One region of the Mesorhizobium sp. CNPSo 4684 genome, then DNA from elsewhere that is predicted to be linked to it. Evidence: predicted binding sites of a transcription regulator. Region 1 holds the regulator's gene; each other region holds the start of a gene.
What was found. Region 1 encodes PhoB, which activates phosphate uptake and scavenging genes when phosphate is short. Its sites were predicted from a motif close to TGTCATNNANCTGTCAT; they were not measured.
Positions count from the first base shown of each region.

Region 2: AC04SG_RS17390 (alkaline phosphatase D family protein) is a predicted target of PhoB. The motif match lies at 832-848, and genes of this name have one in related genera.
Region 3: AC04SG_RS23380 (RNA degradosome polyphosphate kinase) is a predicted target of PhoB. The motif match lies at 966-982, and genes of this name have one in related genera.
Region 4: AC04SG_RS30000 (YdcH family protein) is a predicted target of PhoB. The motif match lies at 1,181-1,197, and genes of this name have one in related genera.

Region 1 covers NZ_JBWLUX010000039.1:37,671-39,870, reverse strand. Annotated here, with positions in the region: gene pstB (phosphate ABC transporter ATP-binding protein PstB) at 1-33, shown strand, start outside; gene phoU (phosphate signaling complex protein PhoU) at 75-779, shown strand; gene phoB (phosphate regulon transcriptional regulator PhoB) at 796-1,485, shown strand; gene AC04SG_RS28180 (ROK family protein) at 1,510-2,200, opposite strand, start outside.
Region 2 covers NZ_JBWLUX010000016.1:126,934-129,133, forward strand. Annotated here, with positions in the region: gene AC04SG_RS17385 (MFS transporter) at 1-600, shown strand, start outside; gene AC04SG_RS17390 (alkaline phosphatase D family protein) at 920-2,200, shown strand, end outside.
Region 3 covers NZ_JBWLUX010000027.1:21,713-23,912, forward strand. Annotated here, with positions in the region: gene AC04SG_RS23380 (RNA degradosome polyphosphate kinase) at 1-808, opposite strand, end outside; gene AC04SG_RS23385 (zinc-finger domain-containing protein) at 1,046-1,291, shown strand; gene AC04SG_RS23390 (FAD-dependent monooxygenase) at 1,311-2,200, shown strand, end outside.
Region 4 covers NZ_JBWLUX010000047.1:25,486-27,685, forward strand. Annotated here, with positions in the region: gene AC04SG_RS29990 (IclR family transcriptional regulator) at 1-798, shown strand, start outside; gene AC04SG_RS29995 (YdcH family protein) at 823-1,026, opposite strand; gene AC04SG_RS30000 (YdcH family protein) at 1,266-1,445, shown strand; gene ispG (flavodoxin-dependent (E)-4-hydroxy-3-methylbut-2-enyl-diphosphate synthase) at 1,743-2,200, shown strand, end outside.

The DNA.
Region 1 (2,200 bases):
ACCCAGGACTACATTACCGGCCGCTTCGGCTGAGCCGTCCAGCGGTTGAATTTTCAGGCACGAGGATCAGGATCATGGGTGAACATACCGTCGCCTCCTTCGATGAAGAGTTGGGCCAGATCAGCAAGCTGATCCGCGACATGGGCGATCTGGCCGGGTCGATGGTCAGCGGCTCGACAAAAGCGCTGCTCAATTCCGACAATGCGCTGGCGCAGCGCGTCGTTTCCGACGACGCCATCATGGACGCGCGCCAGCGGGAACTCGACGATCGCGCCATTACGCTCATCGCCAAGCGCCAGCCGATGGCCAACGATCTGCGTGCCGTGGTCGGCTCGATCCGCATGGCCGGCGACCTCGAGCGCATCGGCGATCTCGCCAAGAACATCGCCAAGCGTGTCGGCACAGTGGGCCTCAGCGTCACGCCGCGCGACCTCTCGCACTCCATCGACGCGATGGCGCAGCTGGTGCTGATCCAGGTGCAAGGGGTGGTCGAGGAGTATGCCGCCGCGGATGCCGCAGCCCTGGCGAAACTCAGGAATGAGGACGAACGTATCGACGTCAAATACACGTCGGTGTTTCGTGAACTCTTGACCTACATGATGGAAGACCCGCGCAACATCACCGCCTGCACGCATCTCCTGTTCTGCGCCAAGAATCTGGAGCGCATCGGTGATCATGTCACCAACATCGCTGAAAATGCGTATTATGTGCTGACCGGCCAGCAATTGCCCGCCAATCGCCCGAAGCAGGACGAGACGGCGATGGCCACTTCGGCCTGACAAGGGTGAACTGCTGATGATCGCGCCACGCATCATGGTCGTGGAGGACGAGGAGCCGCTGGGCGTTCTTCTCCGCTACAACCTCGAATCCGAAGGCTACCAGGTCGAGGTGGTGACGCGCGGCGACGAGGCCGAAATCCGGCTGCAGGAAAACGTGCCAGACCTTCTGGTGCTCGACTGGATGGTGCCGGCGGTGTCCGGCATCGAGCTCTGCCGGCGGCTGCGCATGCGGCCCGAGACCGAACGGCTGCCGATCATCATGCTGACCGCGCGTGGCGAGGAGAGCGACCGCGTGCGTGGCCTGTCCACCGGCGCCGACGACTATCTGGTCAAGCCGTTCTCGACACCGGAATTCATGGCGCGCGTGAAAGCGTTGCTGCGCCGCGCCAAGCCGGAAGTGCTGTCCAGCGTGCTCAAGGTCGGCGACATCGTGCTCGACCGTGAATCGCACCGCGTCTACCGCAAGAAGAGCGAAATCAGGCTCGGACCGACCGAGTTCCGTCTGCTCGAATTCATGATGCGCCATCCCGGCCGCGTGTTCTCGCGCAGCCAGCTGCTCGACAATGTCTGGGGCGAGACGATCTATATCGACGAGCGCACGGTCGACGTGCATGTCGGCCGGCTGCGCAAGGCGGTCAACAATGGCCGCATGCCCGACGTCATCCGCACCATCCGCGGCGCCGGCTACGCCATCCGGGAAGATTAGGCGCGCCGCGCTGTTGCCGGCCCCTCAGGCGACATGCTTGCCCGCTTTCGCCTGAATCCCTGGTGCGAAAATCTCCTGGTCGACGAAGCCGAGCGCGCGCATGGCGCAGCCTTCGCGGATCAGCGGCAGTTCGTTGGGCTCGGTGTCGAAGGAGATCGATTTCGAGTGCTGGCCGCCGGCGGTCTGAGCAATCGCTTCGCGCAATGCCGGTTCGATCAGATCGAACGCGGCGGCGCTGACTCCGACCATGGCGACAGGTGCCGGATCGATCAGCGCGAACAGGCTGCCGAGGCCGAAGCCGAGCGCCTCGCCGGCCTTGCGGTAGGCTTCGCGCTCGGGGCCATCGGTCTCGCGGGCACGTGCGGCGAGCGCCCGCATGTCGGCGTCGCCGACATCGACCGGTTCGGCATCCTCGCTCATCATTTTGGCGCTGCGCCAGATGGCGTAGTTGCCGGCATAGGCCTCCACGCAGCCGCGCCGCCCGCAACGGCACAGCGCGCCGCCGGGCCGGTGGATCATGTGGCCGAACTCGCCGCCCGACGAATGGGTGCCGGTGAACAATTCGCCCTTCAGCACCAGCCCCATTCCGATGCCGTGCGAGAGCAGGATAGCGATGAAATTGTCGCGGTAGCGCTCAGGCTGGCGCCATTGCAGCGCCACCGCCATCATGTTGCAGTCGTTTTCCATGGTGGCCGGAATGCCGAATTCCGCTTCC
Region 2 (2,200 bases), on a different contig from region 1:
CTGCGCCGCGCTGCGGGAACCAGGGTATTCTGGTATCTGTTCGCCACCTTCTTCGTCTGCGGATTCACCACCAACGGGCTGGTCGGCACCCATCTGATCTCCTTTTGCGGCGACATGGGCATTGGCGAGGTGCAGGCGGCCGGCCTTTTGTCGATGATGGGCATTTTCGACCTGATCGGCACGACGCTGTCGGGCTGGCTCACCGACCGTTTCGACCCGCGCAAGCTGCTCGGTGTCTACTATGGCATTCGCGGCCTGTCGCTGATTTACCTGCCCTATTCCGGCTTCTCGGCGACCAGCCTGATCATCTTTGCCGTGCTCTACGGTCTCGACTGGATCGCCACCGTGCCGCCGACGCTCAGGCTTGCCAACGAAGCCTTCGGCGACCGTAGCGGCCCGATCGTGTTCGGCTGGATCGTCGCCGGTCATCAGGTCGGTGCGGCAGCCGCCGCAGCCTTCGGCGGCACCATGCGCGAGCTGCAGGGCAATTACGAACTGGCCTTCCTGATCGCCGGCATGACCGCGATTGCCGCGGCGTGTATTTCGCTGCTGATCAACACGAGCCGTCCGGCCTTCGACCCGGAGCCGCAGGCGGCTTAAGCGCGACGGTGGAGCGCTGATCTCCCCCTTGTGGGGGAGATGCCCGGCAGGGCTGAGGGGGGCGCTGTCCCGCCGAGTTATCAGTTCAATCTTCGTGTTTTCCGTTCAATCGAATCGTTAAGCCGGCGCTTGGCCGGCAAGCACCCGAGTGGCTGGCGATCCTTCGCGCCCCCCTCTGGCCTGCCGGCCATCTCCCCCACGAGGGGGGAGATCAGCAGTTCGACTGTCCATTGTTATCAAAACTTCATCTTTCCGAGATGCGGCTGAAACATTGAGGCTGGACGCTGGTGGCGGACGTTCAAGCCATCAGGAGACAGCCATGAACAATATCTCGTTGACCCGCCGCGCTTTCGTCACTTCGGCGAGTGCGGCCGGTCTGCTCGGCGCATCGGGCCTCGCTTTGCCCTATTATTCACGCGCCAGCCAGCGCCCGGCCTTTACCCATGGCGTCCAGTCCGGCGATGTCGATGCCTCGAGCGGCATGGTGTGGACGCGCACCGATCGACCCTCGCGCGTCATGTTCGAAGTGTCGTCGACCGAGAATTTCGCCAACGCCACCCGGCTGGCGCCGCTCGATACCTCGCCGGCCAGCGACTTTACGGTCAAGCGGCTGCTCACCGACTTGGCTGCCGACCAGGACATCTTCTACCGCATGACGGCCGCCGACCTCGCCGACATCAATGTCGTCTCCGAGCCGATCGTCGGGCGCTTCCGCACTGCACCCGCCTCGAAGCGCGACATCAAATTCGCCTGGTCGGGCGACACGGCCGGCCAGGGCTGGGGCATCGACGAGACCGGCATGAAGACCTACGCCACCATCGCCAAGCACACGCCCGACTTCTTCCTGCATTCCGGCGACACGATCTATGCCGATGGCGCCATGAAGGATGAGGTCGACCTGCCTGGCGGCGGCAAATGGAAGAACGTCGTCCTCATCGACGGCAAGCGCAAGGTCGCCGAGACGCTGGACGAGTACCGCGACCAGTGGAAGTACAACATGATGGACAAGAACGTTCTCGCCCTGAGCGCCATCTGCCCGACCTTCTACCAGTGGGACGACCACGAGGTGCTGAACAACTGGTCGGATTCGAAGGATTTGAGCGCCGACAACCGCTACACCGAAAAATCCATCCATGTGCTGGCGGCGCGTGCGGCGCGCGCCTTCCATGAGATGACGACGATCCGCTACGAACCGTCGGAGCCGGGCCGCGTCTACCGCAAGATATCCCACGGGCCGCTGCTCGACGTGTTCTTCCTCGACATGCGCTCCTATCGCGGCCCCAACGGCCCTGACATGCAGGACACCATGACGCCGGAGTCCCGTATACTCGGCGAACAGCAGACCAAATGGCTGAAGCGCGAACTGGCCAACTCCAAGGCGACCTGGAAGATCATCGCCGCCGACATGCCGCTTGGCCTCGTCGTCTGGGACGACGGCACCAGGAAGGTCGGCGCGGAAGCCGTCAGCAATGGCGACAACGGCCTGCCCAAGGGCCGCGAGCTCGAGATCGCCGACCTTTTGCGCTACATCAAGAACGCCGGCATCACCAACACAGTGTGGCTGACGGCCGACGTGCATTACACGGCCGCGCACTATTAC
Region 3 (2,200 bases), on a different contig from region 1:
GGCGCTTCAGCGCCGTCTCGAACAGGCGCACGAGATCTTCCGACTCCTCCTCGACCTCGATATCGCTGTCCCGGATGATGCGGAAGGTGCCGGAGCCCTTGACCTCGTAGCCGGGGAACAGCTTGCCGATATAGAGACCGACCGCCTCCTCGAGCGGAATGAAGCGAACATGCTGCTTGCGGTCGGGCAGACGGATGAAGCGCTTCAGCGCCACCGGCAGGCGCAGAAGCGCACTCATCTCCTCGCCATTCTTGCGATGGCGCAATTGCAGCGCCATGGAGAAGCCGAGGTTGGGAATGAACGGAAACGGATGCGCCGGGTCGATCGACAGCGGGGTCAGCACCGGGAAGACCTGATCCTGGAAATGATCTTCCAGCCAGACCTTCTCATCCTTGGTCAGTGCATCGCGGGTGATGCTCTCAATACCTTCCTTGTTGAGCAGCAGCATCAGCGCCGACAGGCTGTTCTGCTGGTCCTCCTGCAGCCGCTCGACCTCGCGCAAAAGCTGTTCGAGCTGCTGCTCGGGCGTGCGCCCGTCGGGGCTCTTGAGCGCGATGCCTTCGCGCACCTGGCCGGCAAGACCGGCGACGCGGACCATGAAGAATTCATCGAGATTGGCGGCCGAGATCGACAGGAAACGGACCCGTTCGAGCAGCGGGTGGTGTTCGTTCTGCGATTCCTCGAGAACGCGCCGGTTGAACTGCAGCCAGGAGAATTCGCGGTTGACGAAGCGGTCGGGATTGCCGCCCTCGGGGCTTGCCACCTCGACATTGATGAATTCGCTCTGCACCGGCTTCAGTTCATTCATGGTTTCCTGCCCGCAACCGTTCCTTTTGGAGCGCCGCACATGCCGGAATGGTCATGGACGCTCTAACATGCCTTTGTGACGCGTGATCCGTCGCGGAATCGCTCGGCTTCCGGGGTCATGCGCTTAACCGGCTCAACTTATCCTCTGCCAGCCTTTTGCGACAGTTTCATTTCATCGATCTTGCAAAGAGAGCTGTTATGATCCAGATGCAGACGAGACTGCGTTAAGGAGACGACGATGGCAGGCGGTTCCATTCCCCATTTCCAGAACGATGCCGGCCATCCGGCGATCGACATCGGTGTCAGGGAATTCATGTGCACCGGCGCCAACCCGCCCTTCGATCATCCGCATGTCTTCCTCGACATGGGCGACGACAATGAAAAGGTCTGCCCCTATTGCTCGACGCTCTATCGCTATTCGGCGAAGCTGAAGGCGACGGAAACGGTGCCGGCCGGCTGCATTTACATCGACCAGGCCGCCTGATCCTGTCGCGGCAAGCCCGATGGAAGACATCAGGTCCCGGCAGGTCATAATCGCCGGGGCCGGCGTCGCCGGGTTGACGGCTGCCCTTGCCTTTGCCGAACGCGGATATGCGGTAAGGCTGTTCGAACAGGCGTCGCGCCTCGAAGCCGCCGGCGCCGGCATCCAGCTTTCGCCCAACGCAACACGCATTCTTCGAAAGCTCGCCGTGCTTGAGCGCCTGCTGCCGGCGGCCTTGCGACCGGAAGCGGTGGTGCTCAAGGATGCCGGGACGCTGCGCGAACTGGCGCGGGTGCCACTTGGGCAAGCCGCCGAAGCGCGCTGGCAGGCGCCCTATCTCGTCGCCCACCGCGCTGATCTGCAGGCGGCACTGCTGGCGCAGGTGGCTGAGCGGCCGGGAATTGAGCTTGTCACGGGTGCACGCGTCAACAGCATCACCGTCAATGCGTCAGATGTTGCCGTGACCGCCGAAGCGGATGGCCGCGCGATCGAGGCAAGCGGCCGGCTCCTGGTCGGCGCCGACGGTGTCTGGTCGTCGGTCCGGGCGCAACTCGCAGGCTTCGGCAAAAGCCGTTTTTCGGGTGAACTCGCCTGGCGGGCAACGGTCGCGGTTGAGAGCGCCGCCGGCGAAGCCTTTGCCGCCATCGGCGCCGCCGATTGTGTCACCACGTTCCTGCATCCCGGCTTCCACATGGTCGCCTATCCCGTCAGCAACGGCCGCGCCTTCAATCTCGCCGCCTTCACCAAGGGCGAGCGCATAGCCGAAGGCTGGTCGGGACATGCCGACCCAGCTGTTCTCGACGGCGCCACGCGCGGCACAGCGCCGGACCTCGCCAGGCTTGTGGCGCTGGCCGGTCCCTGGACGGCCTTTCCGATCCATACGGTCGAACAAACGCGGTGGACGACCTCGCA
Region 4 (2,200 bases), on a different contig from region 1:
GACGCCAATGACGTCACCGATCAGCCGGTTCTTGGCCCAGCCGCTGAACGGACATCAGGCTCGCGCGAAAAGGGTCTCAACCGGGTGCTGGAGATCCTGGAGTTCCTGCATGTCACGCAGCGCGCCATCGGCATCGGCGACCTCGCCAAAGGGGTGAATGCGCCGCGCTCCACCACCTACACGCTGGTGCGCTCGCTGGTCGATGCGGGTCTCCTGGAGATGGAGGGCGACGGCAACAGGGTCTATTTCGGCAAGAAGCTCTATCTCTACGGAATGGACTATGTCCGGGGCAACGACCTGCTCCGCAGGGGCCGGCAGGAGGTCGACAATCTGTCGCGCGAGACCGGCGAGACCTCCGAATTGTGCATGCTGCAAAGCGGCCGCTACACCATCGTCCATTCCAGCCCCGGCACCAGGCCGTTCCGCATCAGCTCGGCCACCGGCCTGCAGATCCCGCTGCCATGGACGGCATCAGGGCGGCTGCTTCTGGCCGGGTTTGAGAGGGCTACTATCCAGGACATGGTGTCGGACGACGACCTTTTGCTGCCGGATGGCCGCAGGCTGCAGCTCGACGATTTCATCGCCGATATCGCGACGGCCAGGACGACCGGCTATTGCATCACCTCGGGGCTGGTCGACGCTTATACCAAATGCCTGGCCGCTCCGGTCTTTTCTGTCACAGGCAAGGTTGAGGCAACGATGTGCCTGGTGGTTCCGATCGACACCGCGAAGGAAAAGACCGACGAGCTTATTGCGCTGTTGCGTGAACGCGCCGCAAGGCTTTCGATCCCGGGGTAAGGGGTCAGGCTCCGAGGCTATCGCTCAGGCGATGATGTCCGGGATGATCTTGTCTTCCAGCGCCATCAGCCGGTCCTTGAGGAACAGTTTCTTCTTCTTCATGCGTTGGATCTGCAAGGGATCACAACCCATGGCGATCATCGCATTGATGGCCGCGTCGAAATCGGCATGCTCTTGTTTCAGCCGAGAAAATTCGAGGCGGATATCAGCCTGTTCCTGTTCGGACATTATCTACCGTCTGCACGTCTGCGGCGCCCAATGATGGGCCTGATTGGGCGGGACCGGCGGGGTTTTGTAGCCGGCGCGCAGCCCATACCACATTTCACATTGTCGTGGAATGCTACCACGCAGCATTCGACATCTCAGTTGGATGGTGGCAGAGTGTCATGGTGCCGTCACAGAACGACCTGCGGTGGACGTGCCTTTGACGGCTGCAATCGAGGAAACCATGAAAGGGAGAACCAATCATGTCTCTTGCATCCCATCTTGATGAGTTGCAGCGGAAACACGGTGATATCGAGCGCGAGATCGATGATGCCATGAATCATCCATCGGTCGACGACCTCGAAATCGTGAATCTCAAGCGACGCAAGCTGGCACTCAAGGACGAGATTGAGAAACTGAAGGCGAAACCGACGACACACTGACGCCCTTCCTGGACTAGACGCGCCGCTCCGGCGCGCATCCATCGCTCCGGTGGCGACACGCCGCCGGAGGCGGTTACTTGTTACTGTTTCCGACACTGTTGGCCGGTCGACACCGTCTGTGACGGGTAGCCGCGCCGCTGCAATTTGGCGGCTCTGCCTGCCTGTCGCCATTGACAAGCCATCTTTGCTCCTCCACCTCATGCCCGAACCTCAGCGCAATGCGCTGATAACTGTTTGAGCGTAGGTTTGCGCGTCAACGCGAACGCAGGTCGCTCAGGAGCTCAAGAGGCTGCCGGCATGACCGGATATTTTTCCTCGCCCTTTCCGCGCCGCACCTCGGTCAGCGTCGATGTCGGCGGTGTGACCGTCGGCGGCGGCGCGCCGGTCGTCGTGCAGTCGATGACTAACACCGACACGGCCGATATCGACCAGACCGTCGCGCAGGTTGCTGCCCTGCATCGCGCCGGGTCGGAGATCGTGCGCATCACCGTCGACCGCGACGAGAGCGCCGCCGCCGTGCCGCGCATCCGTGAGCGGCTCGAACGGCTCGGCATCAATGTGCCGCTGGTCGGCGATTTCCATTATATCGGCCACAAGCTGCTCGCCGATCATCCGGCCTGCGCCGAGGCGCTGGCCAAATACCGCATCAATCCCGGCAATGTCGGCTTCAAGGACAAGAAGGACCGCCAGTTCGCGGCGATCGTCGAAATGGCGATCAAGCACGACAAGCCGGTGCGCATCGGCGTCAATTGGGG